2 regions of the Kitasatospora sp. NPDC057542 genome follow, and region 1 is predicted to be linked to the other one. Evidence: predicted binding sites of a transcription regulator. Region 1 holds the regulator's gene; the other holds the start of a gene.
The links. The regulator HrcA, encoded in region 1, represses chaperone genes, less so after heat shock. The targets are predictions, from matches to a motif close to TTNGCACTCNGNNNNNCNGAGTGCNAA.
Positions count from the first base shown of each region.

Region 2: groES (co-chaperone GroES) is a predicted target of HrcA. The motif match lies at 6,992-7,018, and genes of this name have one in related genera.

Region 1 covers NZ_JBHVFE010000062.1:4,604-20,132, forward strand. The annotation lists gene ACFU7Y_RS11055 (ABC transporter ATP-binding protein) at 1-1,458, opposite strand, end outside; gene ACFU7Y_RS11060 (long-chain fatty acid--CoA ligase) at 1,770-3,692, shown strand; gene hemW (radical SAM family heme chaperone HemW) at 3,751-4,980, shown strand; gene ACFU7Y_RS11070 (hypothetical protein) at 5,021-5,161, shown strand; gene ACFU7Y_RS11075 (DUF3097 domain-containing protein) at 5,152-5,985, opposite strand; gene ACFU7Y_RS11080 (hypothetical protein) at 6,026-6,637, shown strand; gene ACFU7Y_RS11085 (hypothetical protein) at 6,723-7,436, shown strand; gene ACFU7Y_RS11090 (hypothetical protein) at 7,450-8,034, opposite strand; gene htpX (zinc metalloprotease HtpX) at 8,057-8,977, opposite strand; gene hrcA (heat-inducible transcriptional repressor HrcA) at 9,266-10,300, shown strand; gene dnaJ (molecular chaperone DnaJ) at 10,376-11,515, shown strand; gene ACFU7Y_RS11110 (16S rRNA (uracil(1498)-N(3))-methyltransferase) at 11,594-12,343, shown strand; partial or broken gene ACFU7Y_RS11115 (PDZ domain-containing protein) at 12,530-15,529, shown strand, end outside.
Region 2 covers NZ_JBHVFE010000042.1:1,325-16,853, reverse strand. The annotation lists gene guaB (IMP dehydrogenase) at 1-733, opposite strand, end outside; gene shbA (RNA polymerase sigma factor ShbA) at 1,007-1,615, opposite strand; gene ACFU7Y_RS08390 (response regulator transcription factor) at 2,062-2,673, opposite strand; gene ACFU7Y_RS08385 (WhiB family transcriptional regulator) at 3,238-3,564, shown strand; gene ACFU7Y_RS08380 (LysR family transcriptional regulator) at 3,664-4,662, opposite strand; gene groL (chaperonin GroEL) at 4,797-6,428, opposite strand; gene groES (co-chaperone GroES) at 6,545-6,850, opposite strand; gene ACFU7Y_RS08365 (hypothetical protein) at 7,099-7,434, shown strand; gene ACFU7Y_RS08360 (SAM-dependent methyltransferase) at 7,754-8,950, shown strand; gene ACFU7Y_RS08355 (polysaccharide deacetylase family protein) at 8,926-9,834, opposite strand; gene ACFU7Y_RS08350 (hypothetical protein) at 9,926-10,186, opposite strand; gene tsaD (tRNA (adenosine(37)-N6)-threonylcarbamoyltransferase complex transferase subunit TsaD) at 10,183-11,289, opposite strand; gene rimI (ribosomal protein S18-alanine N-acetyltransferase) at 11,282-11,770, opposite strand; gene tsaB (tRNA (adenosine(37)-N6)-threonylcarbamoyltransferase complex dimerization subunit type 1 TsaB) at 11,794-12,468, opposite strand; gene ACFU7Y_RS08330 (hypothetical protein) at 12,623-13,189, shown strand; gene ACFU7Y_RS08325 (hypothetical protein) at 13,241-13,435, opposite strand; gene tsaE (tRNA (adenosine(37)-N6)-threonylcarbamoyltransferase complex ATPase subunit type 1 TsaE) at 13,536-14,033, opposite strand; gene ACFU7Y_RS08315 (alpha/beta fold hydrolase) at 14,131-15,366, opposite strand; gene alr (alanine racemase) at 15,363-15,529, opposite strand, start outside.

The sequences.
Region 1 (15,529 bases):
CAGGGTCCGGGCGATGGCCAGGCGTTGGCGCTGGCCGCCGGAGACGTTGCTGCCGCCCTGGGCGATGGGGGCGTCCAGGCCTTCGGGCAGCTTCTCGACGAACTCCTTGGCCTGGGCGATCTCCAGGGCGTGCCAGAGTTCCTCGTCGGTGGCGTCGGGCCGGCCGTAGCGGAGGTTGCTGGCGACGGTGCCGGAGAAGAGGTAGGGCTTCTGCGGGACGATGCCGACGTTCTCGGCGATCGCGGCGGGGGCGAGTTCGCGGACGTCCACGCCGTCGAGCAGGACCTGGCCGGAGGTGGCGTCGAAGAGCCGAGGGACGAGGCCGAGCAGGGTGGACTTGCCGCTTCCGGTGGAGCCGATGATGGCGGTGGTCTCGCCGGGCCGGGCGGTGAGGTCGATGCCGCGCAGCACCGAGGCCTCGGCGCCGGGGTAGCGGAAGTCGACGTCGCGCAGTTCCAGGTTGCCGCGGCGCAGCACCTCGGTGACGGGGGCGGCGGGCGGGACGACGCTGCTGTGGGTGCCGAGGACCTCCTCGATGCGCTCGGCGCAGACCTCGGCGCGCGGCACCATCATGAACATGAAGGTGGCCATCATGACGCTCATCAGGATCTGCATCAGGTAGGAGAGGAACGCGGTGAGCGCGCCGATCTCCATGGCGCCGCTGTCGATGCGGTGGGCGCCGAACCAGAGCACGGCGACGCTGGAGACGTTCACCACCAGCATGACGGTGGGGAACATGATGGACATCAGCCGGCCGACCTGGCTGGAGACGTGGGTGAGGTCCTCGTTGGCGTCGGCGAAGCGGGCCTGTTCCCGGTCGTCCTTGACGAAGGCGCGGATGACGCGGATGCCGGTGATCTGCTCGCGCAGGACCCGGTTCACGGTGTCGATCCGCTTCTGCATGCTGCGGAACTTGGGGCGCAGCGCGCGGACCAGCAGGACCACGACGACGCCGAGCGCGGGGATGACGGCGAGCAGCAGTCCGGACAGCGGGACGTCCTGGTTGAGCGCCATGATGATGCCGCCGACGCACATGATCGGCGCGGCGACCATGAGCGTGAAGCTCATCAGGGCGAGCATCTGGACCTGCTGGACGTCGTTGGTCGTGCGGGTGATCAGGGAGGGCGCGCCGAACTGTCCGACCTCGCGGGCGGAGAAGCTCTGCACCCGTTCGAAGACGGCGGCGCGGACGTCCCGGCCGAAGGCCATGGCGGTGCGGGCGCCGATGAAGACGGCGCCGATGGAGCAGAGGGCCTGGAGGACGGTGACCGCGATCATCACTCCGCCCACGCGCAGGATGTAGCCGGTGTCGCCCTTGACGACGCCGTCGTCGATGATGTCGGCGTTGAGCGTCGGCAGGTAGAGCGCCGCGAGGGTGGACACCAGCTGGAGTAGCACCAGCAGGGTGATCGGTCGGGAGTACGGGCGGAGGTACGCCCTCAGCAGTCTGATCAGCACTAGCACACTCTTGTCGTCGCGGGTCGGGTTCGCACCCCAATTCTGGGTGTTCTGTAGTGTCGTACAGGCCATTCGGCGTGCGGGAGCCGGAGGTTTGCCGGGCCTTTGCCGAACGGCGGGGGTGCGGCACCGGGGGTGCGGGGAGGTGCCGTCGGGCGCTGCCCTCTTACGGAATGACCGCTTTCCCCCTAGGCTGCTGATTGCCCCTTTGTTACTGACCGGTACCGCTCAGGTGAACCGGGGGCCCGGCGACCACCCCCATGGACGCCGCGACAATCCCGCAGACGGCCACCCGCCCCCGGAGGTCCTCGTTGAGTTCCGCGCAGTCCCTGATCGACTCCGGCAGGCCCGACCTCGTCGCCGCGCGCCCCGCCTCCGTCGCCCACCTGTTCCTGGAGCGGGTCGCCCTGACCCCGAACGCCGAGGCCTACCGCTACCCCTCGCCCGTGGACGAGCAGGCCGCCGACGGCGCACCCGGCGCCGAGCAGTGGCGCTCGCTCACCTGGGCGCAGACCGCGGCCCGGGTCAAGGCGGTGGCCGCCGGCCTGATGGCGCTCGGCATCCGGCCCGAGGACCGGGTCGCCCTGGCCTCCTCGACCCGGATCGAGTGGATCGTCGCCGACCTCGGCGCCATGTGCGCGGGCGCCGCGATCACCACCGTCTATCCCAGCACCAACGCGGACGAGACCGCGTTCATCCTCTCCGACTCCGGCTCCCGGGCCCTGTTCGCCGAGAACGCGGCCCAGCTGGCCAAGGCCGTCGGGCGGATCGACCAGCTGCCCGGGCTGCGCACCGTGATCCTCTTCGACGCGCCCGCCGAGGCCCCCGAGAGCGCCGGCCTGGAGCTGCTCACCCTCGCCGAGCTGGAGGAGCGCGGCACCCGGTACCTGGCGGAGCACCCGGACGCGGTGGAGAAGGCCGTCGACGGGCTCGGCAAGGAGCAGCTGGCCACCCTGATCTACACCTCCGGCACCACCGGCCGCCCCAAGGGCGTGCGCCTGGTGCACGACTGCTGGGCGTACGAGGGCCGGGCGCAGGAGGCCAGCGGGCTGCTGCGCCCCGACGACGTGCACTTCATGTGGCTGCCGCTGTCGCACGTGTTCGGCAAGACGCTGATCTCCGGGCAGATCGCCACCGGGCACGTGATGGCGGTGGACGGCCGGGTGGACCGGATCATCCACAACCTGCCGGCGATCCGGCCGACCGTCATGGCCTCGGCGCCGCGCATCTTCGAGAAGGTCTACAACGGCATCGCGGGCAAGGCCCGGGCCGAGGGCGGCGCCAAGTACAAGATCTTCATGTGGGCGGCCGGGGTCGCCCGCGAGTACGCCCGGGTGATCCAGGAGAGCCGGGTCGCCACCGGTACCGGAACCGCCCCGCTGGGCCTGCGGGTGCAGCACGCGCTGGCCGACCGGCTGGTGTACGCGAAGATCCGGGCGGCCTTCGGCGGCCGGCTGCGTGGCGCGGTCTCCGGCAGCGCCGCGCTCGCCCCGGAGATCGGCTACTTCTTCCTCGGCGCAGGAGTGCCGATCCTGGAGGGCTACGGCCTGAGCGAGACCAGCGCCGGCTCCTGCGTCAACCGTTCGGAGGACGTGCGGATCGGCACGGTGGGCCGTCCGCTGCCCGGCACCGAGGTGCGGATCGCCGAGGACGGCGAGATCCTGCTGCGCGGCCCGGGCGTCATGCGCGGCTACCACAACCTGCCGGAGAAGACCGCCGAGGTGCTGGAGCCGGACGGCTGGTTCCACACCGAGGACATCGGCGAGCTCACCCCGGACGGCTTCCTGCGGATCACCGACCGCAAGAAGGACCTGTTCAAGACCTCCGGCGGCAAGTACGTGGCGCCCAGCGAGGTCGAGGGCAAGTTCAAGGCGGTCTGCCCGTTCGTGAGCAACATCCTGGTGATCGGCAACGGCCGCAACTACTGCACCGCGCTGATCGGCCTGGACGAGGCGGTCCTGCTGCCGTGGGCCGCCGAGCACGGCCTGGCCGGCAAGTCCTACGCCGAGCTGGCCGTCGAGCCGGCCGTGCACGAGCTGGTCGAGGGCTTCGTCAAGCGGGTCAACGCCGATCTCCAGCGCTGGCAGACGATCAAGAAGTTCCACCTGCTGCCCCGCGACCTCGACATCGAGCACGGCGAGCTCACCCCGAGCCTGAAGATCAAGCGCCCGGTGGTCGAGCGGACCTACGCGGACGCGGTGGCCGCGATGTACGCGGGCGCCAACGAGGCCTGACCGGCCCCGTTCCCGTACGGCCCGCCGGGTAGGGCGGGTCGTACGGGACAATGGGTTCATGCCCTCCGCACTTCCCGACGGCGAACCGGTGCCGTCCGACGGTTCCCTGCCCGCGCACGCCCTCCACGGGCTGGGCTCGCGGCCGTTCGGTTTCTACCTGCACGTGCCGTATTGCGCCAGCCGCTGCGGCTACTGCGACTTCAACACCTACACCGCCACCGAGCTGCGCTCCTCCGGGGCGGTCGCCTCGCAGGAGACGTACGCGGACAACGTGGTCGCCGAGATCCGGCTGGCCCGGAAGGTGCTGGGGGAGACGGACCTCCCGGTGCGGACCGTCTTCCTCGGCGGCGGCACCCCGACCCTGCTGCCGGCCCGCGACCTGGTGAAGATGCTCGCCGCGATCCGCGAGGAGTTCGGGCTCGCCGAGGACGCCGAGGTCACCACCGAGGCCAACCCGGAGTCGGTGGACCCGGCGTACCTGGCCGAACTGCGCGAGGGCGGCTACAACCGGCTCTCCTTCGGCATGCAGAGCGCCCGTCCGCACGTCCTGCGGCTGCTCGACCGCCACCACACCCCGGGCCGCCCCGAGGCCTGCGTGGCCGAGGCCCGCGCGGCCGGCTTCGAGCACGTCAACCTCGACCTGATCTACGGCACCCCGGGCGAGTCCGACGACGACTGGCGGGCCTCCCTGGACGCCGCCATCGGCGCCGGGCCCGACCACGTCTCCGCGTACTCGCTGATCGTCGAGGAGGGCACCCGGCTCGCCGCCCGGGTCAAGCGCGGCGAACTGCCGATGATCGACGACGACGTGCACGCCGACCGCTACCTGATCGCCGAGGAGGCGCTCGCCGCCGCCGGCTACTCCTGGTACGAGGTCTCCAACTGGGCCACCACCCCCGAGGGCCGCTGCCGCCACAACGAGCTCTACTGGACCGGCTCCGACTGGTGGGGCGCCGGCCCCGGTGCCCACAGCCACGTCGGCGGCGTCCGCTGGTGGAACGCCAAGCACCCCGCCGCCTACGCCCGGGCCCTCGCCGAGCACCGCACCCCGGCCCTGGCCCGCGAGGTGCTGGCCGACGAGGACCGCCGCGTCGAGCGCATCCTCCTCGAACTGCGCCTGGTCGACGGCGTCCCCCTGGACCTCCTCACCGACACCGGCCGCAAGTCCGCCGCCCGGCACCTCGCCGACGGCCTCCTCGCCGCCGGCCCCTACGAGCAGGGCCGCGCCGCCCTCACCCTCCAGGGCCGCCTCCTCGCGGACGCGGTCGTACGTGACCTGGTGGACTGAGTGTCGCTAACGTGGTGTCAGCCGTCGGAGGGGGCGCGCAATGACCGCCATCGATGACCGGATGATGGGAGTCTTCGAGAACCTGGAGGTTCCGGAAGGCGTCGAGGCCGAGCTCATCAGGGGGCAGGTCGACCTGCTCGACATCACCCTGGACACCTCGGAGTTCCAGACCTACTCCTGACCGGGCAGGGCCGTGAAGTCGATCAACTCCTCCACCCGGCCCAGCAGTTCGGGCTCCAGGTCCTTGTAGGAGTTCACCTTCGAGAGGATGTGCTTCCAGGCCGCCGGAGTGTCCACCGGCCAGCCGAGGCGGCGGCAGGTGCCCTCCTTCCAGTCCTCGCCGCGGGGGACGGCGGGCCAGGCGGGGATGCCGACGGAGGCGGGCTTCACGGCCTGCCAGATGTCGATGTAGGGGTGGCCGACGACCAGCACCGAGTCGCCGGTGACCCTGGCGGCGATGCGGTGCTCCTTGGTGCCGGGGAGCAGGTGGTCGACCAGGACGCCGAGGCGGCGGCCCGGGCCGGGGGCGAAGTCGGCGACGATCGCGGGCAGGTCGTCGATGCCGCGCAGGTACTCGACGACCACGCCCTCGATCCGCAGGTCGTCGCCCCAGACCCGTTCGACCAGCTCGGCGTCGTGCCGGCCCTCGACGTAGATGCGGGACTCCCGGGCGATCCGGGCGCGGGCGTCCGGGACGGCGATCGAGCCGGAGGCGGTGCGGGCCGGGGTGCGCGGCGCCGCCGGGCCGGTGGGGCGGACCAGGGTCACGACCCTGCCCTCCAGCAGGAAGCCGCGCGGCACCAGCGGGAACACCCGGTGCTTGCCGAACCGGTCCTCCAGGGTGACGGTGAAGCCCTCGGCGGTCTTCTCGCAGCGCACCACCGCCCCGCAGAAGCCGGTCGCCGCCTCCTCGACCACCAGGTCCCGCTCGGCGGGCACCTCCGGGGCGGGGGCCTGGTTCTTCCACGGCGGGGTCAGGTCGGGTCCGTACTGGCGGCTGCGCATACGGGTGATCATAGGGATCGGGCGCTGGCATGATCACCGCATGCACCGCTTCCACTCCCGCGCCGTCCGGGCCGGCACCTTCCTGTTCCTCGTGCTCTCCGGGGCGGCCTTCGGCCTCGTGAAGGACAGCCGGCCGCAGTACACCGGCGCCGCCGTGGCCGCCCTCGGGGCCGCCTTCGTGCTGTACGTCGTGTCGGAACTGGCGAGTACCGGGGGCGCCGGGGCGGCCGGTGCGGCGGAAGCCACCGCACCGGCCGGGACCGCCGGCGGCGGGGTGCCGGAGCGGGACGAGCCGGGGGACGACCAGGACCTGGAGCTGTGCGACGTCTGCGGCCGGACGGAGCCCAGGACGGTGGACCGCGGGGGTCTGGAGCTGCCCGAGGGGTGGCTGGCCCTGGAGATCGACCGCCGGTCCGCCGAACTGCTCGTCCGGACGTACTGCTCCGAGGAGCACATGCGCCTGGACCTCTCGGGCCCGCTGCCCGCCCCGGAACCTTTCCGGGGCGAGCCCGGCGACCCCTGGGACGGGGCCCCGCGAACCGTCGGGGACCGGCTCGCCGAGGTGGCCTGGGCCCTGGGGCTGTTCCTCCTGAGCGGCTTCCTGCTGCTCGGGTGCGGGCTGGCGGCCCGGTTCCTCATCGGACTGCTGTAGCGGACGGCGTGCTGAGGACGTGAGAGCCCGGGAGCGCCCGTGTGGGAGAGTGCGGGGCGAATCACGAATCCTGGGGGTGGGATCGGTGCGCACACGTCACGGCGCGGTGGTGGGGATCGTTCTGGCGGTTCTCGGCGTGTCGGCCTGCACGGCTGACCAGAAGGCGGGGCCGGAGGCCGCTGCGGCCTTCACCCCGGTGCCCGCGCCCAAGAGCCTGCGCGAGGGCCTGCTGACCCAGGAGCGGCTTCCCCGGGGGTTCCGGCTGAACAAGGTGACGGTCGAGCCGACGTCGACCGCCGCTTCGGTCACGCCCGTCCCCATCGCCTCGCTTCGGTGCGACGAACTTGAGGTCGACTCCTTCATGACGACGCACGCCCCACCCCTGGAGAACGTGGCGGTGGGCCTGGAACGGACGCCGACCGGCGGCGAGGACGACGGCTGGTTCGGCCGGGAGTCGCTCGACCGCTACGTGCCCGGCCGAGCGGCCGAGGTCATGGACGCCATCCGCGGCGCCGCGAAGCGCTGCGCATCCTTCACCACCACACTCACGGACGGCACGAGGATCCGGGAGACCGCGTCCGTCACGCCGGCCGGGGTGCCGGCTGACGAGAGCCTTCTGATCCACTTCACCTCGGCCTTCCCCGGGGACTCAAAGCCGTTCGAGAAGGTCACCGGTTTCGTCCGCCAGGGCGACGTGATCCTCGTGGTGCAGCACTCCTCCAGCCGGAAGCCGTCCACGGACGCCCAAGAGGTCCTCGCCGCCGCCGTGAAGGCGTACCGCTCGACCGCCGGCGGCTGACGCCCGCGCACCGTCACAGACCCGGTGCGCCCCAGACCGGGAACCAGCGGCTCAGGTCCTTCTCCAGCCGCAGATCGTTCCCCAGCATCGCGTTGACCTGCAGCTCCAGCGGGCTGTTGCGCTTCTCCCCGCCGCCGGGCATCGGGGCGAAGGGGTAGAACGTGCCCCGCTTGTAGAGGTAGACCAGGGCCAGCGAACGCCCCTGCGGGTCGCGGAAGGCGACGAGCGAGCAGAGCAGCTGCGGCCCGAAGCCGTTCGCCTCCAGCTCGCTGTTGACCGCGTGCAGGTCGTTCACCAGCTCCGGCAGTTCCTCGGGCCGGTGCCGGGCGAGCAGCCAGGAGTAGCCGTAGCCGTCCGTGGAGGCCTCCACCGGGACGCCGCCGCGCTCGGTGTCGGCGTCCAGCAGCGCCCGGACCTGCTGCTCGACCTGGACGAAGGCCGCGCCCTCGACGGCGGCGAAGCAGACCGAGCCGAGCCCGGTGGGGGTGAACCCGGCCCCGGCCTCCAGGGTGAGCGCGGCGGACGGCACGCCGAACAGCTGGTCGAGGTCGGGCTTGACGGGCTTGGTGCGGCCGAACAGGGCGTCCAGGATTCCCACGGCGGTCCTTTCACATCGGGGGTCAGCGGCCGAGCTGCTCGGAGATCCTCGCCAGCTGCGCCAGCCGCTTCTCCAGCGTCGGATGGGTGGAGAACAGCTGCGAGGCGGTCTCCCGGGCGCTCAGCGCGGGGGCGAAGTAGAAGGCGTTGTACGGCTGCGACTTGCGCAGGTCCTCGGTGGGGATGGCCGCGATCTGCCCGGTCACCTTGGTGAGGGCCGCAGCCAGTGCGCTGGGCCGGCCGGTGAGCTGGGCGGCGGCGCGGTCGGCGGCCAGCTCGCGGTAGCGGGACAGCAGCCGGGTGAGCAGGAAGCTGATCGCGTAGACGACCATCGACACCAGCGGGACGACCAGGGCCACGATGGCCGCGTTCTGGTCGTTGTTGTTGCGCCCGCCGCCCATGAACCCGCCGTACATCGCGATCCGGGTCATCGCCCCGGCGAGGACGCCGAGGAAGCCAGCGATCGTCATCACCGCGACGTCCCGGTGGGCGACGTGCGACAGCTCGTGTGCGAGGACGCCCTCCAGTTCCTCGGGCTCCAGCCGGCGCAGCAGTCCGGTGGTCACGCAGACCACCGCGTTCTGCGGGTTGCGGCCGGTGGCGAAGGCGTTCGGCATGTCGTTGTCGGCGACCGCCACCCGGGGCTTGGGCATGTCGGCCAGGGCACAGAGCCGGTCGACGGTGCCGTGCAGCTGGGGGAACTGCTCCGGGGACACCTGGTGGGCGCCCATCGCCCGCTCGGTGATCTTGTCGCTGAACCAGAACTGGGCGACGAACAGCCCGCCGGACAGCAGGACGATCAGTGGCCAGGCACCGCGCAGAAGCGCGATCAGCAGGCCCGTGAAACCGACGTACAGCAGCCCGATCACGAACATCGTCGCGACCATGCGGCTGGTCAGGCCGCGATCGGGTGCGAAACGGGTGTGCTGGCCCGAGCTCGACATCGCTTGCTCCTCCGTTCGCCGTCGCTATCGATGCTGCCACCCGGACGGCCTCCCGGCACCATCCCGGCGCCGGGAGGATCGAACCGTCGGCGCCCCGCGGGCCGTGGGCGGAACTGCGGGGAGGATCACCCCGGTCGGGCCGTTCCTGCCGTAGGACCCGGGCCTTACACTGGCAGGTACGGATTTGGCACTCGCGTGTTCAGAGTGCCAAGGCCGGGGCCTCCCGGAGCGGCCCGCAGCAGCAAGGGACACAGTCGGACAACGTGCGAAGACGGAGGTGCGTGCCCCATGGCCGGTGAGGTCCGCCAGCTGGACGACCGCAAGCTCGCCGTGCTCCGCGCGATCGTGCAGGACTACGTGGGCACCGAGGAGCCGGTCGGTTCCAAGGCCCTGGTGGAGCGGCACAACCTCGGGGTGTCGCCGGCGACCGTCCGCAACGACATGGCGGCGCTGGAGGAGGAGGGCTACATCCACCAGCCGCACACCAGTGCCGGCCGCATCCCGACCGACAAGGGGTACCGCCTCTTCGTCGACAAGCTCGCCGAGATCAAGCCGATGAGCGCCCCCGAGCGCCGGGCCATCCGGCACTTCCTGGACGGCGCGGTCGACCTGGACGACGTGGTCGCCCGCACCGTGCGGCTGCTCGCCCAGCTGACCCGGCAGGTCGCGGTGGTGCAGTACCCCTCGCTGTCGCGCTCCACCGTCCGGCACATCGAGCTGGTGGCGCTGGCCCCGGCCAAGGTGATGCTGGTGCTGATCACCAACACCGGTCGGGTCGAGCAGCGGATGGTCGACTGCCCGGGCGCGGTCGGCGAGACGGTGCTGGCGGACCTGCGGGCCCGGATCAACGCGAGAGCCACCGGCCGGCGCCTCCCGGAGGTCCCGGGACTGCTGGAGGAACTCCCGGCGCACTTCGAGCAGGCCGACCGGCCGACCGTCAGCACGGTCCTGGCGACGCTGTTCGAGACGCTCGCCGAACAGAACGAGGAACGGATCATGCTGGCCGGCACGGCCAACCTGACCCGCTTCGGGCACGACTTCCCGCTCACCATCCAGCCGGTGCTGGAGGCCCTGGAGGAGCAGGTCGTCCTGCTCCGCCTCCTGGGTGAGACCGCGGACGCCGCGATGACGGTCCGGATCGGGCGGGAGAACGCCTACGAGGGGCTGACTTCCACCTCGATCGTCTCGGTCGGCTACGGTTCGGGCGACGAGAGCGTGGCAAAACTGGGTGTGATCGGTCCGACCCGGATGGATTACCCGGGCACAATGGGGGCGGTGCGAGCGGTGGCGCGGTACGTGGGCCAGATCCTGGCCGAGTCCTAGCAAAGGCCGCCGTTAGAAATCTAACGGGGGCGTCCAGTCGCAGCACTACTACAGGCGGAACAAGCGGAGCATTTGGTGGCCACGGACTACTACGCGGTACTCGGCGTCCGACGGGATGCGGGGCAGGACGAGATCAAGAAGGCGTTCCGGCGCCTGGCACGCGAACTGCACCCGGACGTCAACCCGGACCCGAAGACGCAGGAGCGGTTCAAGGAGATCAACGCCGCCTACGAGGTGCTCTCCGACCCGCAGAAGCGTCAGGTCTACGACCTCGGCGGGGACCCGCTGTCCCCGGGCGGCGGGGGTGCGGGCGGCTTCGGCGCCGGCGCGGCGGGCTTCGGCTTCTCCGACATCATGGACGCCTTCTTCGGCGCCGCGGCCGGCCAGCGCGGCCCGCGCTCGCGCACCCGCCGCGGCCAGGACGCCATGATCCGGCTGGAGATCACCCTGGAGGAGGCCGCCTTCGGCACCACCAAGGAGCTCCAGGTCGACACCGCCGTCACCTGCACCACCTGCAGCGGCGAGGGCGCGGCCCCCGGCACCTCGGCGCAGACCTGTGACATGTGCCGCGGCAAGGGTGAGGTCTCCCAGGTCACCCGGTCCTTCCTGGGCCAGGTCATGACCTCCCGCCCCTGCCCGCAGTGCCAGGGCTTCGGCACCGTCGTTCCGACCCCGTGCCCGGAGTGCGCCGGCGACGGCCGCGTGCGGGCCCGCCGCACCCTGACCGTCAAGATCCCGGCCGGTGTCGACAACGGCACCCGGATCCAGCTGGCCGGCGAGGGCGAGGTCGGCCCCGGCGGCGGCCCGGCCGGCGACCTGTACGTCGAGATCGCCGAGACCACCCACACCATCTTCCAGCGGCGCGGGGACGACCTGCACTGCACCGTCACCATCCCGATGACGGCGGCCGCGCTCGGCACCCAGGTGCCGCTGCAGACCCTGGACGGCCTGGAGGAGGTCGACATCCGGCCCGGCACCCAGTCCGGCCAGTCGATCCCGCTGCACGGCCGGGGCATCACCCACCTGCGCGGTGGCGGCCGGGGCGACCTGATAGTGCATGTCGAGGTGAAGACGCCCGGCAAGCTCGACGCCGAGCAGGAGGAGCTGCTGCGCCGCCTCGCGGTGCTGCGCGGCGAGGAGCGGCCGGCCGGCCAGTTCGCGCCGGGCCAGCAGGGCCTCTTCTCCCGGCTGAAGGACGCCTTCAACGGCCGGTAGCCGTCCGCGGAGGGGTGCCGGGGGAAGTCCCCCGGCACCTCTTCCGTGTTCCCGTCCCACTCCTGGAGGTTCTCCGTCATGACCGCGCCCGTCTTCGTCGTCGAGACCGAGCGGATCGCCGCCGCCGTGCCCGGGGCCGTGGTGCGCCTGGACGGCCCGGAGGGGCGGCACGCGGCCGCGGTGAAGCGGCTGGAGCCGGGCGAGGCGGTGACCCTGGCCGACGGGCTGGGGCTCGGCGTGGACGGCACGGTCGCCGGGGTGCTCGGCAAGGACGCGATCGACGTGACGGTCGCCGCCGTGCGCCGGGAGCCGGAGCCCGCGCCGCGGATCGTGGTGGTCCAGGCGCTGCCCAAGGGCGACCGCGGCGAGCTGGCCGTGGAGACCATGACCGAGGTCGGCGTGGACGTGGTGATCCCGTGGGCCGCCTCGCGCTGCATCACCCAGTGGAAGGGCGAGCGCGGCGCCAAGGCGCTCGCCAAGTGGCGGGCCACCGCCCGGGAGGCGGGCAAGCAGTCCCGTCGGCTGCGCTTCCCCGTGGTCCGGGACGTGATGACCACCCGGCAGCTGACGCCGGTGCTGGCGCAGGCCGCGTTCGCCGCCGTGCTGCACGAGGAGGGCGCCGAGCCGCTGGCACACGCCGGGCTGCCGGAGGGCGGGGACATCGTGCTGGTGGTCGGCCCGGAGGGCGGGGTCTCCCCGGAGGAGCTGGCCGCGTTCGCCGAGGCGGGGGCCAAGCCGTACCGGCTGGGCCCCTCGGTGCTGCGCACCTCCACCGCCGGGGTGGCCGCCGGCGCGCTGCTGCTCGGGCGCACCGGCCGCTGGTCGTAACGGACGCTGGTCGTAACGGCGGTCGGGGCCGCCCCGACCGCCGTCCGCGGGGGTGCCGGGAGTCTGGGAAAAACGGCGCGGATCGTACGCGCACCTGCCTAGGCTGGCCGGGTGACGGACTCCCTGAGCACCTCCCCGAGCACCTCGGCGGGCGCCTACCTGCGCCATCCCCACCTGCACGGCGACCTGGTCGCCTTCGTCGCCGAGGACGACCTCTGGCTCGCCCCGCTGGACGGGAGCCGGGCCTGGCGGCTGACGGCGGACCACCTGCCGGTCCACCACCCGAGGTTCTCCCCGGACGGGCGGCACCTCGCCTTCACCTCCACCCGGGACGGCGCCCCCGAGGTCCACGTGGTGCCGGTGGACGGCGGCCCGTCGCGCCGGCTCACCCACTGGGGCAGCAACCAGACCCGGGTGCTCGGCTGGACGGCCGACGGCAGCCCGATCGCCGTCACCAGCGCCGGTGAGGCCAGTTCGCGCCGCACCTGGGCGCACGCCGTGCCGCTGGACGGCGGCGAGCCGCAGCGGTTGCCGTACGGGCCGGTCGGCGGGCTCGCCTTCGAGCCGGGCGGGGACCGGGTGCTCCTGAACAGCGTCAACGGCCTCGATCCGGCCTGGTGGAAGCGGTACCGGGGCGGGCGGGCCGGCAAGCTGTGGCTCGGCCGGGACGAGTTCGCCCGCGTCCACGCGGAGCTGGACGGGCAGTTGGACTCGCCGCTGTGGGTGGCCGGAGAGGGAGGGCAAGGCGGCAGGATCGCCTTCCTGTCCGATCACGAGGGCGTCGGCGAACTGTGGTCCAGCCGCCCGGACGGCACCGACCTGCGCCGCCACACCGCCGACCCGGACGGCTTCTACGCCCGCAACGCCACCACCGACGGCACCCGGGTGGTCTTCCACCGGGCCGGCGACCTCTGGCTGCTGGACGACCTGGAGGGCGCCGAGCCGCGCCGGCTGGACGTCCGGCCGGCCGGCCCGCGGGCCGGGCGCCGCCCCCGCCCGGTGCCCGCCGCGCACTGGCTGGAGTCCGTCGCCCCCGACCGCACCGGCCGGGGCAGTGCCGTGGTGGTGCGCGGCAGCGTGCACTGGCTGACCCACCGCGAGGGCCCGGCCCGGGTGCTGGACGAGACCCCTGGCGTGCGCGGGCGCCTGGTCCGGGTGGTGCCGGGCGAGGACGGCGCCCAGGGCGTGCTGTGGGTGTCCGACGCCGAGGGCGAGGACGCCCTGGAGTACGCCCCCGACCTGCACGGTGCCGAGCGCCGCCGGCTGGCCGCGGGGCAGCTCGGCCGGGTCAACTCGCTGGTGGTCTCCCCGGACGGCAAGCAGGCCGCGCTCGGCGTGCACGAACGGCCGGGTACTGCTGGTCGCGCTGGCCGACGGCGCCGTGCACGAGCTGGACCGCAGCGCCGACGGCGAGCCCGGCGGGCCGGCCTTCAGCCCGGACTCGGCCTGGCTGGCCTGGTCGCGCCCGGTGCGCGGGATGGGCCCGCACTCGCTGCGCCAGATCGTGCTGGCCAACCTGGCCACCCGGACGGTCGGCGAGGTCACCCAGCCGCGCTTCGTGGACACCTCGCCCTCCTTCACCGCGGACGGCCGCTACCTGGCCTTCCTGTCGGTGCGCAACTTCGACCCGGTCTACGACGCGCACGTCTTCGACCTGTCCTTCCCGAACGGCTGCCGCCCCTACCTGGTCACGCTGGCCGCCGACACGCCCTCCCCGTTCGGGCCGCAGCGGGCCGGGCGCCCGCTCGGCGGGGAGGAGGACGAGCCGAAGGCCAGGAAGGCGGACGGCGAGGAGGCGTCGGCCGACGCCGCGCCCGTGACCAGGGTGGACCTGGACGGCATCGCCGACCGGATCGTGCCCTTCCCGGTCGAGGGCGGCCGCTTCGAGGAGCTGGCCGCCGCCAAGGACGGCGTGCTCTGGACCAGGGCCCCGCTGATGGGCGAACTCGGTGACGAGGCAGCCTCGTTGGACGACGACCGGCCCCGCCCGGTGCTGGAGCGCTTCGACCTGAGGAAGCGCCGGGTCGAGCAGCTGGTGCACGGCCTGGACGACTTCGCGGTCAGCGCGGACGGCACCCGGGCGGCCGTGCTGGACGAGGGAGAGCTGCGGATCGTCCCGGCCGACCACAAGGGCGGCGACGACGAGGAGACCACCGTCGACCTCGCCCGGCTGCGGGTGACCGTCGACCCGGCCGCCGAGTGGCGGCAGATGTTCGCCGAGAACGGCCGGCTGATGCGGGACAACTTCTGGCGCCCCGACCTCTCCGGCGTCGACTGGGCCGGGGTGCTGGAGCGCTACCGGCCGCTGGTCGAGCGGGTCGGCTCGCACGACGAACTGGTCGACCTGTTCTGGGAGGTGCACGGCGAACTCGGCACCTCGCACGCCTACGTGCTGCCGTACGGCCGGTACACCGAGCCGGCCCGGCGCCAGGGCCTGCTCGGTGCCGACCTGGTCCGGGACGGCGAGCGGTGGCGGATCGCCCGGATCCTGCCCGGGGAGTCCTCCGACCCCCGGGCCCGCTCGCCGCTGGCCGCGCCCGGCGCCGCGATCCGCCCGGGCGACGCGGTGCTCGCCGTCAACGGCCGCCCGGTGGACCCGGTCGCCGGCCCGGCCCCGCTGCTGGCCGGCACCGCCGGGCAGCCGGTCGAGCTGACCGTGGCCGGGAAGGACGGCACCGACCGGCGCCACCCGGTGGTCGTCCCGCTCGCCGACGAGGAGGCGCTGCGCTACCACGACTGGGTGGCCGGGCGGCGGGCCGCGGTGCGCGAGCTGTCCGACGGGCGGCTGGGCTACCTGCACCTGCCCGACATGCAGACGGCCGGCTGGGCCCAGCTGCACCGCGACCTGAGCAGCGAGATGGCCAGGGAGGGCCTGGTCGTCGACGTCCGCGGGAACCGGGGCGGCCACACCTCGCAGCTGGTGATCGAGAAGCTGGCCCGCCGGATCATCGGCTGGGACGTCATCCGGGACACCGACCACCCGGTGCCCTACCCGGCGGACGCCCCGCGCGGCCCGGTGGTCGCGCTCGCCGACGAGTTCACCGGCTCGGACGGCGACGTGGTCAACGCCGCCGTCCAGGCGCTCGGGATCGGCCCGGTGGTCGGCACCCGCACCTGGGGCGGGGTGATCGGCATCGACAGCCGCTACCGGCTGGTCGACGGCACCCTGGTCACCCAGCCCAAGTA
Region 2 (15,529 bases), on a different contig from region 1:
CCAGGGCCTGGGCCCGGTCGAACGCCTCGGCGCTGGCGCCGACGGCGGCGCCGACCAGCAGCCGGCCCTCGGCGTCCTTGGCGGCGTTCGGGTACTGCTCGGCCTTGACGAAGTCCTTGACGGTGATCAGGCCCTTGATCCGGCCCTCGTCGTCGACCAGCGGCAGCTTCTCGATCTTGTGGCGGCGCAGCAGGGCCATCGCGTCGACCCCGGAGATGCCGACCTTGCCGGTGATCAGCGGCATCGGGGTCATGATCTCGCGGACCTGGCGGCTGCGGTCCGACTCGAAGGCCATGTCGCGGTTGGTGACGATGCCGAGCAGCTTGCCCGCCTCGTCGGCGATCGGCACGCCGGAGATGCGGAACTTGGCGCACAGCGCGTCGGCCTCGGCCAGGGTGGTCTCCGGGCCGACCGTGATCGGGTCGGTGACCATGCCGGACTCGGAGCGCTTCACCAGGTCGACCTGGTTGGCCTGGTCCTCGACCGACAGGTTGCGGTGCAGCACGCCGACGCCGCCCTGGCGCGCCATCGCGATGGCCATCCGGGCCTCGGTGACCTTGTCCATCGCCGCGGAGAGCAGCGGGATGTTGACGCGGACGTTCCGGGAGACCCGGGAGGAGGTGTCCACCTGGTTCGGCAGCACCTCGGAGGCCCCGGGCAGCAGCAGGACGTCATCGAACGTGAGCCCGAGCATGGCGAACTTCTCGGGTACGCCTGCGGCGTTGTAAGACATTTGGGGGGTACCTTCCGTGGCCGGCCTAATCCGCTCACGCCCTGAGGGTGGGGGCGCATTCATCGCTCACTCGCGCAGACCGCCGAAGCCGGGTGCAATGGGAGGATCCTCCAAGGGGACCCCGCGCGCACCCGTGAAACTTTGGCAACCCGCCCAGGCGCCGATACCCCATGGTACTGGCACCGCGAATGTGTCCTCGTGTGCCCTTGACAACAACCCCGCCCCGTGGCCCATTCCCCGCAAGCGGCGCGCACCCGGTGGAACCGGCACGGATCAGGAGGACTCCTCCGCGAGCGCCCGCAGCCGGCTGAGCGCCCGGTGCTGGGCGACCCGGACGGCACCCGGTGACATCCCCAGCACCTCGCCGGTCTCCTCCGCCGACAGCCCGGCGGCCACCCGCAGCAGCACCAGTTCGCGCTGACGGGCCGGCAGGTTGGAGAGCAGTTCCTTCGCCCAGGCCGCGTCGCTGCTCAGCAGCGCCTGCTCCTCCGGGCCGAGCGCCTCGTCCGGCACCTCCGGCAGGTCGTCCTGCGGCACGACGGTCGAACCGGGCCCGCGCATCGCGGCCCGCTGGAGATCGGCGATCTTGTGCGCGGCGATCCCGTAGACGAAGGCCTCGAACGGGCGCCCCTGGTCCTTGTACCGGGGCAGTGCGCAGAGCACCGCGACGCAGACCTCCTGCGCGACGTCGTCCACGTGGTGCCGGGCCCCGCCGGGCAGGCGGACCAGCTTGGCGCGGCAGTACCGCAGCGCCAGCGGGTGGACGTAGGCGAGCAGCGCGTCGATCGCCGGGCCCTCGCCGCGCACCGCGGCCGCGACCAGCTCGCCCACCAGCGGCGAGCCACCCCTTCCGAGCACCGGCGGACGGCCCGGCCCGGTCATACCGGCGGAACCGCCGGGATCGGCGTACGACGGATCGTGGCCCGGACCGGAGGGCTCGGCCTCCACCGGGTCCGCCTGGCCGGCCGCACCGGCGACGTCGTCGCGCATCGGTCCATGGTGCCTGGTCGAGTGGGAAAACGCGGCACCGCGTCCGGAGTTGTGCACCGGAACGTTATGCGGTGCCGCACCGTACGGCGTGCCGCGCACCACCAGCCCCTCCTGCACCGTGCCGCCTCCCGCCCCGCCGTCGTCGGTGGTGGTCCCGTCCGTCGTGCCGTCCACCGAGTGTCCTGCGGCTGCGTGGTTCGCCGCAGTGCCTGTCCGCTGGTCCCCGAGGTGCTCCACTCCTCCATGGTGCAACCTCGGGACCGTAACGTCACACGCCCGTGCTGCGCCCGCTCCGGGAACCGCCGACGGCGCGCCGCCACCGGCGGCGCCGCCGGTGGTCAGCGGACCAGGCCCCAGCGGAAGCCCAGCGCCACCGCGTGCGCCCGGTCGGAGGCCCCGAGCTTCTTGAACAGTCGTCGGGCGTGGGTCTTGACGGTGTCCTCGGAGAGGAACAGCTCGCGGCCGATCTCGGCGTTGCTGCGGCCGTGGCTCATGCCCTCCAGCACCTGGATCTCACGCGCCGTCAGGGTCGGCGCCGCACCCATGTCGGGGCTGCGCAGCCGGCGCGGGGCGAGCCGCCAGGTCGGGTCGGCGAGGGCCTGGGTGACGGTGGCCCGCAGCTCGGCGCGCGAGGCGTCCTTGTGCAGGTACCCGCGGGCGCCCGCGGCCACCGCGAGCGCGACACCGTCGAGGTCCTCGGCGACGGTGAGCATGATGATCCGCGCGCCCGGGTCGGCGGACAGCAGCCGCCGGACCGTCTCGACCCCCCCGAGGCCGGGCATCCGGACGTCCATCAGAACGAGATCGGAGCGGTCGGCCACCCAGCGGCGGAGGACCTCCTCCCCGTTCGTCGCGGTGGTGACCCGGTCCACACCGGGTACGGTCGCGACCGCGCGGCGAAGCGCCTCGCGGGCGAGCGGGGAATCGTCGCAAACGAGAACGGAAGTCATGACCGTCGTCCTCCGCAGCTGATCCGCGTCACGTTGAGCCTCCTGGCTGGTACGAACCTCTCCGACACGGCCGATCGGCGACGGACTCCGTGCCGATCGCCCCAACCTGCCCGCGATCGTTCCGACGTCCGGCGCCCGCTGACCGCCTCCGCACTTCCAACGACCGTCACTCGAATGAGTTACGGCCTTCGGAGCCACCTCCACCACTGTACGTGGCCAACCCATTACCGATCAGCCGCATCGCGGTGCACACGCCGCACTTTTCCGCAGCTCGCGCGCGGTCGGCGCGCGACCCGCACACCGATTCGGCACGTCGCGCGCCCGTCGGCCACCCGATTGCCACGCCCGCGCCCGGCGGAGCGCTTGCCCGCTATGCCCGCTTTTATAGCTTTCGTATGGTCATTGACTGTTGTGCCAGTGTGTGGGTGACTTGTCCATGGAGTTGCCTTAAGTCATATTTCCAGGTGTCCATACCAGCGCATTGAAGCCCCGCCGCACCGCTCGGCAGCCAGCCCCCCGCCGAACGCCCGGCCGACGGCCGACAGCCTCTGAAGGGAATGAGCCATGGCAGATTTCTCCCGCCTCCCCGGTCCCAACGCGGACCTCTGGGACTGGCAGCTCTCCGCAGCCTGCCGTGGCGTGGACAGCTCGCTCTTCTTCCACCCCGAGGGCGAGCGCGGGGCTGCCCGCAGTTCGCGCGAGGCCAGTGCCAAGGAGGTCTGTATGCGCTGTCCGGTGATCGCCGAGTGCGCGGCGCACGCGCTGGCGGTCCGTGAGCCGTACGGCGTCTGGGGCGGGATGACCGAGGACGAGCGCGAGGAGATGCTGGGGCGCTCGCGGCACCGGCTGGTCGAGGTCCCCCTGGCCCCGCCGGCGGTCGCCCAGCGCTAGACCCGTCTCCATGAGCGTCGTGAAGAAACGTTTCTTCGTGACGCCTCAGCCTGTCGGCTCACCGTACGTGCAGGGCCACGGCAGCCCCGTCACCCACCGTCAGCGATCGGCGGCCGCCCCCGCCAGCCGCTCCAGCATCAGCGCCACGGCCGGCACCTCGGCCAGGTCCGGCAGGGTCAGCGCGACCACCTGGCGCACCGCGGGCGCCCCGGAGGCCGTCCGCACCGGCACCGTCGACACACCGTCAGGGCGCACCGACTGGAGCGCCAGGCGAGGCAGTACCGCCACCCCGAGCCCGGCCGCCACCAGGCCGACCACCGCCGGGTAGTCGTCCGTCGCGAAGTCGATCCGGGGCTCGAAGCCCGCACCGGCGCACAGCTCCACCAGGTGCCCCCGGCACTGCGGGCAACCGGCGATCCACTGCTCCCCCGCCAGCTCGGCCAGCTCCACCGCCCCGCCCCGCCCGGCCAGCGGATGAGCGGCGGGCAGCAGGCCCACCAACGGGTCGTCCAGCAGCGGGGTGGCCACCAGATCGGACCAGTCGGTCCCGGCGGTCAGCTGCTGCGCCTCCAGGTTGGCCTCGGCCCGGGCCTCGCGCGGCGTACCGTGCGCGGGCGCCGGGAGCGCGACGGCGCCGTCGGACTGCGGGTAGCGGAAGGCCAGCGCGATCTCGCACTCGCCGCCGCGCAGCATCGCCAGCGACTCCGGCGGCTCCGCCTCGACCAGCGACACGCGCACCCCCGGATGGCCGTCCCGCAGGCGGGCGACCGCGGGCGGCACCAGGGTGGAGCTCGCGGTCGGGAAGGAGACCAGCCGCACCCGTCCGGCCCGCAGCCCGGCGATCGCGGCCACCTCCTCCTCGGCGGCACAGAGCCCGGCCAGGATTCCGGTGGCATGCTTGAGCAGGACCCGGCCGGCCTCGCTGAGCTGCATCCCGCGGCCCGAGCGGACCACCAGCGGGGTGTCCACCGACTTCTCCAGGGCCTTCATCTGCTGGCTGATGGCGGGCTGCGTACACCCCAGCTCGCGGGCGGCGGCGGAGAAGGAGCCGGTGCGTGCGACGGCACGCAGGACGCGCAGGTGGCGGGCCTCGATCATGCCTCAGTTATAAGGCAATCTTTGCGTTCTGCAAAATTCCACTGATAGTTGAAAGGTCAAGGGCGGACGGCCAGAGGCCCGGCCCGCCTCCCCTCGCGGGGCGCGGACCGGGCCTCCGGTCAGTGGTTCGGGCCTCAGTGCGAGTGGCCGTGGCCGTGCGAGTGGCCGTGACCGTTGTCGGCCTCCTCCTCCTTCTTCTCCACCACGAGGGTCTCGGTGGTGAGGAGCAGGGAGGCGATCGAGGCGGCGTTCTCCAGGGCGGAGCGGGTGACCTTGACCGGGTCGATGACGCCGGCCTTCACCAGGTCGCCGTACTCGCCGGTGGCGGCGTTGTAGCCCTGGCCGATCTCCAGCTCGGAGACCTTGGAGGTGATGACGTAGCCCTCCAGGCCGGCGTTCTGGGCGATCCAGCGCAGCGGCTCGTGCAGCGCCTTGCGGACCACGGCGACACCGGTGGCCTCGTCACCCGACAGGCCCAGGCCGTCGTTCAGCACCTTGGCGGCGTGGACCAGGGAGGCGCCACCGCCGGCGACGATGCCCTCCTCGACCGCGGCGCGGGTCGCCGAGATGGCGTCCTCCAGGCGGTGCTTGCGCTCCTTCAGCTCCACCTCGGTGGCGGCGCCGACCTTGATGACGCAGACGCCGCCGGCCAGCTTGGCCAGGCGCTCCTGCAGCTTCTCGCGGTCCCAGTCGGAGTCGGTCGCGGCGATCTCGCCCTTGATCTGGGCGACGCGGCCGGCCACGGCCTCGGCGTCACCGGCACCGTCGACGACCGTGGTCTCGTCCTTGGTGATGGTCACGCGGCGGGCGGTGCCCAGCACGTCCAGGCCGACCTGGTCGAGCTTGAGGCCGACCTCCTCGGAGATGACCTGGCCACCGGTCAGAACGGCCAGGTCGCCGAGGATCGCCTTGCGGCGGTCGCCGAAGCCCGGGGCCTTGACGGCGACGGCGTTGAAGGTGCCACGGATCTTGTTCACGACCAGGGTCGACAGCGCCTCGCCGTCGACGTCCTCGGCGATGATCAGCAGCGGCTTGGAGGCACCGCCCTGGAGGATCTTCTCCAGCAGCGGCAGCAGCTCCTGGATGGAGGAGATCTTGCCCTGGTTGATCAGGATGTACGGGTCCTCCAGGACCGCCTCCTGCCGCTCCGCGTCGGTGACGAAGTACGGCGACAGGTAGCCCTTGTCGAACTGCATGCCCTCGGTGAAGTCCAGCTCCACGCCGAAGGTGTTCGACTCCTCGACGGTGATGACACCGTCCTTGCCGACCTTGTCGATCGCCTCGGCGATCAGCTCGCCGACCTGGGTGTCCTGGGCGGAGAGGGAGGCGACGGCGGCGACGTCGTCCTTGCCCTCGATCTCGCGGGCGACGGAGAGCAGGTGCTCGGAGACGGCGGCGACGGCCTTGTCGATGCCCTTCTTCAGGGCGGCCGGGCCGGCACCGGCGGCGACGTTGCGCAGACCCTCGTTGACCAGGGCCTGGGCCAGCACGGTGGCGGTGGTGGTGCCGTCACCCGCGACGTCGTTGGTCTTGGTGGCGACCTCCTTGACGAGCTGCGCGCCAAGGTTCTCGTACGGGTCGTCCAGTTCGACCTCGCGGGCGATGGTGACACCGTCGTTGGTGATGGTCGGGGCACCGAACTTCTTGTCGATGACGACGTTGCGGCCCTTGGGGCCGATGGTCACCTTGACGGTGTCGGCCAGCTTGTTGACACCGCGCTCCAGCGAGCGGCGGGCGTCCTCGTCGAACTGCAGGATCTTCGCCATGTTCCCTATTCCCTCGGGGCTGCGGCCGGCCCACCGGCCGCCGAACTACGTGAACCAACAACCACGCCCCGGGCCACTGTCACTGAGGACACGGATCCGGGGCGGGTCGGGACGTCTTACTTCTCGATGATCGCGAGAACGTCGCGGGCGGAGAGCACCAGGTACTCCTCGCCCTGGTACTTCACCTCGGTGCCGCCGTACTTCGAGTACAGGACGATGTCACCCACGGCGACGTCGAGCGGCAGACGCTGGCCGTCCTCGAAGCGGCCCGGGCCGACGGCCAGGACGACGCCCTCCTGGGGCTTCTCCTTGGCGGTGTCCGGGATAACCAGGCCGGAGGCCGTGGTGGTCTCGGCGTCGAGCGGCTGGACCACGATGCGGTCCTCGAGCGGCTTGATGGCAACCTTGCTGCTGGTGGTCACGTCCGAGCTCCCCTTCGGAGATTACGGGGTTTTCTAACGGGTAGGGGCGAACCTGCGGGCCTGCCGTCGCGGGGGTCAGACACGCGTCTTCGCGTTAGCACTCCCCCAGTGGGGAGTGCCAAGGATGACCATAGGCCGGTGTTAGCACTCAGTCAACCAGAGTGCCAACGACGCGCCCTGAAGTCTCGTGCGACGGATGAGTAGTCGTACTCATGTGCGACGCCGGGCCGGACGGCCAGACTCCTGCCATGGCCTCGATCCCGATGCGCGTCGGCCCGACCCGGCCCAAGGACGCGGCTCTCGCCCTGCTGGCACTGCCCCTGCTGGGAGGCGTGCTCCCATTCGTCGTCTTCTACTTCATCGCCTGCCTCGGCAGCGGTCCCGGCGCCGGGGACGACGGGGACGGGCGCGGGTGGGCCTTCCTGGGCGTCGGGATGATGGCCGGCCCGGTGGCCGCCCTCGTGGCGGGCGTCCTGGTGGCCGTACGCAGCCGGCGCTCCGGCTACCAGTTCCTCCCGGTCGCCGCCGCGCTCTCGCCGTTCCTGCTGCCCGCGATCCTCTCCTCGGGCGTCCTGTGGCGGTGAACCGACCGCCGATCCGCCCGCGCACGCACTGGGCGGCGGACCTGCTGCTCTCCCTGGTGGTGCTCACCGCGGGCCGCCGTGGCGGCGCCCTTCGGGACAGCGGCGTGCTTCGTGCCCGGCATGCTCGTCCACTCGTGGACGGTCGCGCCGGTCGTCGGCGTCGCGGCCCTGCTCGCAGCGCTGGGACCGACCGCCCGCGGCACCTGGCGGCTCGGCTACGGATCACGCCGTACGTCGCGGTGGCGGCTGCGCTCCTCCGGCCGCCGGGGATCCGGCCGGCCGGCCGCCTCCACGCCCTCTGACCGGTCAGAATGACCCCGTGGACATCGAGAACCTCCAGCCGCTGCTGACGCCCGAGGGCCAGGCCCTGCTCGCCGAGTTGCGCGAGTTCACCCCCGAGGAGGAGCTGGCGCTGGCGACCCGCCTGCGGCGGGAGCACCCGGCGGATCTGGTGTCGGCGGCGTTCGGGCAGGCGCGGCTGCGGCAGCGGGCCCGGGCGAAGTTCGGGGCGGACGCCGACCTGATGTACTTCACGCCCAACGGGGTCGAACAGTCCACCCGGCGCAGCGTGGCCGAGTGGCGGGCGCAGCGGTTCGCCGGGTTGGGCGTACGACGGCTGGCGGACCTGTGCTGCGGCATCGGCGGGGACGTGCTGGCGCTGGCCCGGGCGGGCATCGAGGTGCTGGCCGTGGACAAGGACCCGGCGGCCTGCGCCGCCACCGCGGCCAACGCCGCCGCGCTGGGCCTGGCCGGGCTGGTCGAGGTGCGCTGCGCGGACGTCGCCGAGGTGGACGTCACCGGTTACGACGCGGTGTTCACCGACCCGGCCCGGCGCACCTCGCGCGGCCGGGTGTTCGACCCGGAGGCGTACGCCCCGCCGCTCTCCTGGGCGATCGAGGCCGGCCGGCGGACTCCGATCGGCGCGCTGAAGGTTGCGCCGGGCATCCCGCACGAGGCGGTGCCGGAGGACGCCGAGGCCGAGTGGGTCTCCGACCACGGCGACGTCAAGGAGGCGGTGCTCTGGTTCGGCACCGGGGCCGCGAGCCCGCACCGCGCCACCCTGCTGCCGCAGGGCGCCAGCCTGACCGGCGGCGACCTGCCCGACCCGCCGGCCGGCCCGGTCGGGCGCTACCTGTACGAGCCGGACGGCGCGGTGATCCGGGCGCACCTGGTGGCCGAGGTGGCCGGGCAGGTGCGCGGTCGGCTGATCGACCCGAAGATCGCCTACCTGACCTCGGACGAGCTGGTCGCCACCCCGTACGCGCACGCCTTCGAACTCACCGACGTGCTGCCGTTCAACATCAAGAAGCTGAAGGCGCTGCTGCGCGAGCGCGGGGTCGGCACGGTGGTGATCAAGAAGCGCGGGATGGCGATCACCCCGGAGGAGCTGCGCCGTCAGCTCAGGCCCTCCGGGCCGAACACCGTCACGGTGATCCTCAGCCGCACCGACCACGGGCCGCTGATGATGCTGGGACAGCCCGTACGGGCCGCTCAGGACGCGGGCGCCTGGATGTAGTCCTCCAGCCGGGCCACCGAGAAGCCCTGCTCCTGGATCCGGGCCAGCAGGTCGCCGAACATCTGGGTCATCGTGGCGCCCTTGAGCTCCTTGGGGCCGCGGAAGTGCGCCAGGATGATGTCGCCGGGCTTCAGCTTCTTGTCGCCGGCCTGGTACTGCATGTCGTGGATCTGCATCGACTCGCGCCACAGCACTATGGCGCGCGGGCCGCACTCCTGGACCGAGGTGTTGAGCGTCGGGGTGTTGGCGCCGTCGCCGAACGGCGGGCGGAACAGCAGCGGGGCGGTGCCGTACTGCTGGGTGAGCGCGGACTGGTCGTCGCAGATCTCGGCCTTCTGCTTCTCCGGCGAGAGCTTGCTCATCACCGGGTGGGTGACGGTGTGGTTCTGGATGTGGTTGCCCAGCGCCTGGAGCGGCTTGAAGTAGCCGTAGTCGTTCTTGACTATGTCCTTGGTCAGGAACATCGAGATCGGCACCTTGAGGTCGGTGAGCATCTCGACGAACTTCGGGTCCTTCTCGGCGCCGTCGTCGATGGTGATGAAGACGACCTTGTCGCTCGTCTTCACATCGCTGAACACCGGTACGGTGCCGGTGCGTTCGAGCTTGACGGGCTTGTCGGCGGGCGGCGCGGGGGCCGGGGCGAGCGGCTTGAGGTTCCACTTCGCCCAGGCCGCGGCGTCGCCCCCGGCCAGGGTCGTGCCGGGCGTGGTGGCCGCGGCGGCCGGCGCGGCGCCGGCGGACTGGGGTGCGGCCGGTGCGGCCGTGGTCGCGGCCGGGGCGGCGCCGGCGCCACCCCCGTTGTCGCCGCACCCGGTGGCGAGGGCCAGCAGGGCCAGCGCCCCCGCCGCGTACGTCCTGGTCCTGCTCCGCCCGTCCCTGCTCACCGCACCGCGCTCCCGGTTCCCGTCCAGCTGCCTCTCAGCTATGCACGGTAACGGCCGGGGCGATGGTTCCCCGTATCATCCGCTTTTCGGATTACTCGACGTGCTCACTGGTGAAGGACCAGCGGTGCACCGGGCGGCCGAGCAGTTCGGTCGGCGGGTCGGCGACGGGCGCGGGCTCGCCGCTCCACCAGGTGATCAGCAGCACTCGCTCCCCGGGGGCGGAGAGCAGTTCGGCGCGCTCCAGGCCGGCCGCGCCACGGACTGCGGGCAGCGCGAACTCCCGCACCCAGGAAGCGAGTTCAGCCCCCCGACCGGTCGCCGCCCGGGCCTCCCACATCGCCGCGACGGTCATGCCGCGCCGCCGCCGAGGGCGTCGTAGGCCTGGCCGTGGAAGTCGCCGTGCCCGATGTCCGCAGCCGGCACGTGGACGTCGGTGACCGGCAGCGAGGAGTCCGCCGACAGGTCGAAGGCGGAGGGCGCGCGGTCGCGCCACACCATCTCGGCACCCAGCGCCGCCACCATCGCGCCGTTGTCGGTGCACAGGCCCGGCCGGGGCACCCGCAGCCGGATGCCGGCCCGGTCGCAGCGCTGCTGGGCCATCTCGCGCAGCCGCGAGTTGGCCGCCACGCCGCCGCCGATCATCAGGTGGTCGACGCCGTTGTCCTTGCACGCCTTGACGGCCTTGCGGGTGAGCACGTCGGTGACCGCCTCCTGGAAGGACGCCGCCACGTCGGCGATCGGCACCTCCTCGCCGGCCCGGCGCTTGGCCTCCACCCAGCGGGCGACGGCGGTCTTCAGGCCGGAGAAGGAGAAGTCGTACGCGGGGTCGTTCCTGCCGCTGAGGCCACGGGGGAAGGCAATCGCCCCGGGGTCGCCCTCGCGGGCCGTGCGGTCGACGATCGGGCCGCCGGGGAAGCCGAGGCCGAGCACCCGGGCGACCTTGTCGAAGGCCTCTCCGGCCGCGTCGTCGATGGTCGCGCCGAGCGGGCGGACGTCGCTGGTGATGTCCTCGCTGAGCAGCAGCGAGGAGTGCCCGCCGGAGACCAGCAGGGCCATCGTCGGCGAGGGCAGCCGGCCGTGCTCCAGCTGGTCGACGCAGATGTGCGAGGCGAGGTGGTTGACCCCGTACAGCGGCTTGTCCAGTGCCCAGGCGTACGCCTTCGCGGCGCTGACGCCGACCAGCAGCGCACCGGCCAGGCCGGGGCCGGCGGTGACGGCGATGCCGTCCAGGTCGCTCGCCTTGATCCCGGCGGTGTCCAGGGCGCGCTGGATGGTCGGGATCATCGCCTCCAGGTGCGCGCGGCTGGCGATCTCCGGGACGACGCCGCCGAAGCGGGCGTGGTCGTTGACGCTGGAGGCGACCGCGTCGGCCAGCAGCGTGGTGCCGCGCACGATGCCGACGCCGGTCTCGTCGCAGGAGGTCTCGATGCCGAGGACGAGCGGTTCGTCAGCCATGGCGGGTGTCCTCAATGTCCTTCGGGTCAGTGCTGTCAGTGCTCGGGTGGTCGAGGCGCATCACCAGCGCGTCGACGTTGGCCGGCTGGTAGTAGCCGCGCCGGATGCCCACCGGTTCGAAGCCGTGGCGCTCGTACAGCCGCTGGGCGCGCGGGTTGTCCACCCGCACCTCCAGCAGCAGCTCGGCGCACTCGCGCCGGGCGGCCTCCCGGATCAGGTCGGTGAGCAGCGCCGCGCCGAGGCCGGCGCCCTGGCGGCGCTCGTCGACGGCGATGGTCTGGACGTCGCCCTCGCCGGCGATCGCCATCAGCCCGGCGTAGCCGACGATCGTGCCGTCCGGGGCGGCCGCGACGGTGTAGTGGCGGGTGCCGCCGGGGTGGGATTCGGCCAGCTCGGACCAGAACATCCCGGCGGACCAGGCGTCCTCGGGGAAGAGCCGCAGCTCCAGATCCAACACCGGCGCGATGTCCCACCAGCGCATCGGGCGCAGGGTGGTGCCGTGGTTCACGCCGGAAGCACCGCCTTGCCCCCTAGAACGGTCTTGTAGGCGGCGGGGACCTGGGCGTCCGGGCGGCGCAGGTACAGCGGGTGGTTCGCCAGCAGCTCGCGCCCGGCGGCCAGCTCGGCGGCGGCGAAGCCCGCCAGGGCGCCGGCCGAGACGTGCTCGGGGCCGTGCGCGCCCGGGAAGGCGTCGGGGTAGAGCAGCGCGCCGGCGCCGACGGAGCGTTCCTGCGGGGTCAGCTCGGCCGGGCGGTCCACGTCGGGACCCTCGGTGCGGCGGCCGTCGGCGTCGTACGAGGCCCAGTAGACCTCCTTGCGGCGCGCGTCGGTGGCGACCGTGAACGGCTGCCCGGCCAGGCCCTCGGCGCGGGCCTGGAAGGCGATCGCGTCCAGGGTGCAGACGCCGTGCACCGGCAGCCCGAGCGCGTGGCCGAGCGCGGCGGCGGTCACCAGGCCGACCCGCAGGCCGGTGTACGGGCCGGGGCCGACGCCGACCGCGATGCCGGTCAGCCGGTGCTTGTCCACCCCGGCGGCCCGCAGTACCCGGTCGATCGCGGGCAGCAGCAGTTCGCCGTGGCGCCTGGCGTCGACCTGGTGGGTCTCGGCGAGGACGGCCGTGCCGTCGTGGACGGCGGCGGTGACGGCGGGGGTAGCGGTGTCGAACGCGAGCAGCAGCACGGGGTCAAGGTTAGACCGCGTTGGGCCGACCGGCCGATCGGCAGCATGTACCACCCGGGAACACAGATCCGAGGCGCTGCGACCCGCGAGGATGAACCTGGCACGATGGGGCCGTACGTAAAGGGACGGCGGCGGGAGCGGCAACGTGGCGAAGATGGGTCCTGGAGTGGTGGTCACGGGGTTGACCCTGGGGGCCCTGGCGGTGGTGAGCCTGCTGGCCTTCCAGGCCAACGGCGCCCAGGACCGGGCGGGCGGCGCCAAGCCCACCGCCACCACCACGGCGACCGGCACGGCCACCGCCGCGGCGCCGACCCCCGCGGCCGCCCCGACCGTTCCGCCGCTGCCGGCCACCTCGGGCACCGGCCTCCGGGTGGTGTACTCGATCGGCAGCCACTACGTCTGGCTGGTCGACCCGAAGAAGGGCCCGCAGGCCGCTGTCGCCTTCCCGGTCACCCCGGGCTCGGTCGAGCCCGCCCCGGGCAGCTACGCGGTGTACAGCCGCACCCAGACCACCACGGGGACGGACGGCAGGCAGATCGAGCACGTGGTGCGCTTCGCGCAGCAGAACGGCGTGGTGTTCGGCTTCAGCGCGGCGGTCGACGGCGCGACGCCGACCACCGACCCGAGCGCCAAGACCGGCGGCATCCGCAGCGGCCGCGCCGAGGGGCAGCTGCTCTGGGACTTCGCGCCGAAGGACACCAAGGTGGTCGTGATCGCCTGATCCCGGACGGCCCGGGACGACCCACGTGCTCCGGGTCCGGGACGTGCGGCCTCACGCGGCCCGGGGCGCCTGCGCCTCGGGCCGTTCGTCCTGCCCGGGCCGCGGTTCGGGCGGGGTGGACACCGCCTCGGCGGCCGCGCAGGCGGCCAGCAGTGCCCGCATCGGCTCTCCCGGAGCGCGGCGGGCGGAGTCTCCGGCCCCGGCGGCGGGGACCGCGCGCTGCGGGTCGGGGGTGGTGCTCGACATGGCGCCTCCCTAGTTAGGCAGACCTAACCGCAGCACCCATCCCACCACGCCCGGCACCCCGCCCGCAACACTTGCCGACAGTCTGTCGGCAACCCGTCGGCTATCCGAGGTCCTCCAGCGCCACGTCCGACCAGCGCGGGCCGATGCCGGTCAGCACCACCCGGCGCGGGTCCTGGTCGTCCCCGTCCGCGGTGTCGCCGATGGCGCGCTCGATCCGGACCTCCAGCCGGTCCTCGGACAGCCGCTCGACCTTGCCCTCGCCCCACTCGACCACGACCACCGACTCGGGCAGCGAGACGTCCAGGTCGAGGTCCTCCATCTCGTCCAGGTCCCCGCCCAGCCGGTACGCGTCCACGTGCACCAGCGCCGGGCCGCCGACCAGCGAGGGGTGCACCCGGGCGATCACGAAGGTCGGCGAGGTCACCGCCCCGCGGACCTGCAGGCCCTCCCCCAGGCCCCGGGTCAGCGTGGTCTTCCCCGCCCCCAGCTCACCGGAGAGCAGCACCAGGTCCCCCGGCCGCAGCAGCGCGGCCAGCTCCCGGCCGAGCCGGCCCATCCGCTCCGGCGTGGGGACGGTGAGAGTGGCGTGCGAGCCCATGCGCGTGTCATGCCCTTCGGTCCGTACCGGCGCACCGACCACCGGCCGCCACCGCTACCGTGCCACATCGGCGCGCCCGGGTGCGGCGCGCGGGGGCCTAGGCCGGGTCGACGACGGGTTCCGCGGCCCGCTCGCGGGCCAGGTCGAGGACGGTCGCGGGCAGCTTCGCCGCCCCGGCGAAGCGGGCGGCCCGGCGGAGCAGCCGCGCCAGCTCGTGGTCGACCAGCTCCGCGCGCTCCAGCATCACCAGGTGCCCGGCGCCCTCGGCCAGGACCAGCTCGGCGCCGGGCAGCTGCTCGGCCATCGCCTCGCTGTGCGTCGAGGGCGTCAGCAGGTCCTTCGTCCCGGCCAGCACCAGCGCGGGCAGGCCGCGCAGGGCGGCCAGCGCCTCGTACTTCTCGTGCACGCCGAACACCGGGTAGAACTCGGCGACCACGTCGATCGGGGTGGCGTCCAACAGCTGCTCGGCGAAGCGCACCACGCCGGGGTCGACGTCCCGGCCGCCGAAGGAGAACTTCCGATAGAAGACGGCGGCCACGTCCGAGCCCAGCCGCCTGGTCGCCTCGACCAGGTCGACCTGGCGGCCCAGCAGCTTCACCATCCCGGGCGCGACCTTCTTGAACAGCTTCGCGCCGGCCTTCGGCAGACCGAGGCTGACCTCGTCCCAGTCCCCGGCGAGGGTGCCCATCAGCGCCACTCCCGCGACGCGCTCGCGGAACAGCTCCGGGTGCTGGTCGGCCAGCGCCATCACCGTCATGCCGCCCATCGAGTGGCCCACCAGCACCAGCGGCCCGGTCGGGGCGACGGCGTCGATCACCGCCTTGAGGTCGCCGCCCAGCTGGTCGATGCCGGCCGGCTCGCCCGCCAGGTACGAGCGGGAGCGCTCGGAGCGGCCGTGGCTGCGCTGGTCCCAGAAGACCAGCCGCATGCCCTCGCGCAGCGCGGCCCGCTGGAAGTGCCAGCTGTCCTGGTTGAGGCAGTAGCCGTGGCAGAACACCACGGTCAGCGGCTCGGCGACGGTGCCGTCGCCGTCCGGCTCGCTCCAGCCGGTGCCGTCCAGCTCGACGTACAGTTCGGTGCCGTCCGGCGCGGCCACCGTCTTCGGGCGGCCGCGCAGCGAGCCGTACGGGGCGTTCGCGTCCAGCTCGGTCCGGGCCCGGCGGCGCGTCGCCCGGCCGACGGTCAGCCGCTCGATCGCCAGGCCCGCGGCCGCCCCGGCCGCCAGCACGCCGACCGAGATCCCGATCACACCCGCCCGGCTCACCCCGGAGGCGGCGCCGGCCGCCTTGGCGACCACCGCGACCGGATTGCCCTCGGCCGGTGTGCCGGTCATGCCGACGGGCCCTCGGTGTGGCTGCCGCCCAGGTAGCGGCGGGGCACCCGGTCGCCGATCCGGGTGATGATCTCGTACGAGATGGTGCCGCAGGCACGGGCCCAGTCCTCGGCGGTGGGCTCGCCGCGCTCGCCGTTGCCGAACAGCAGCACCTCGTCCCCGA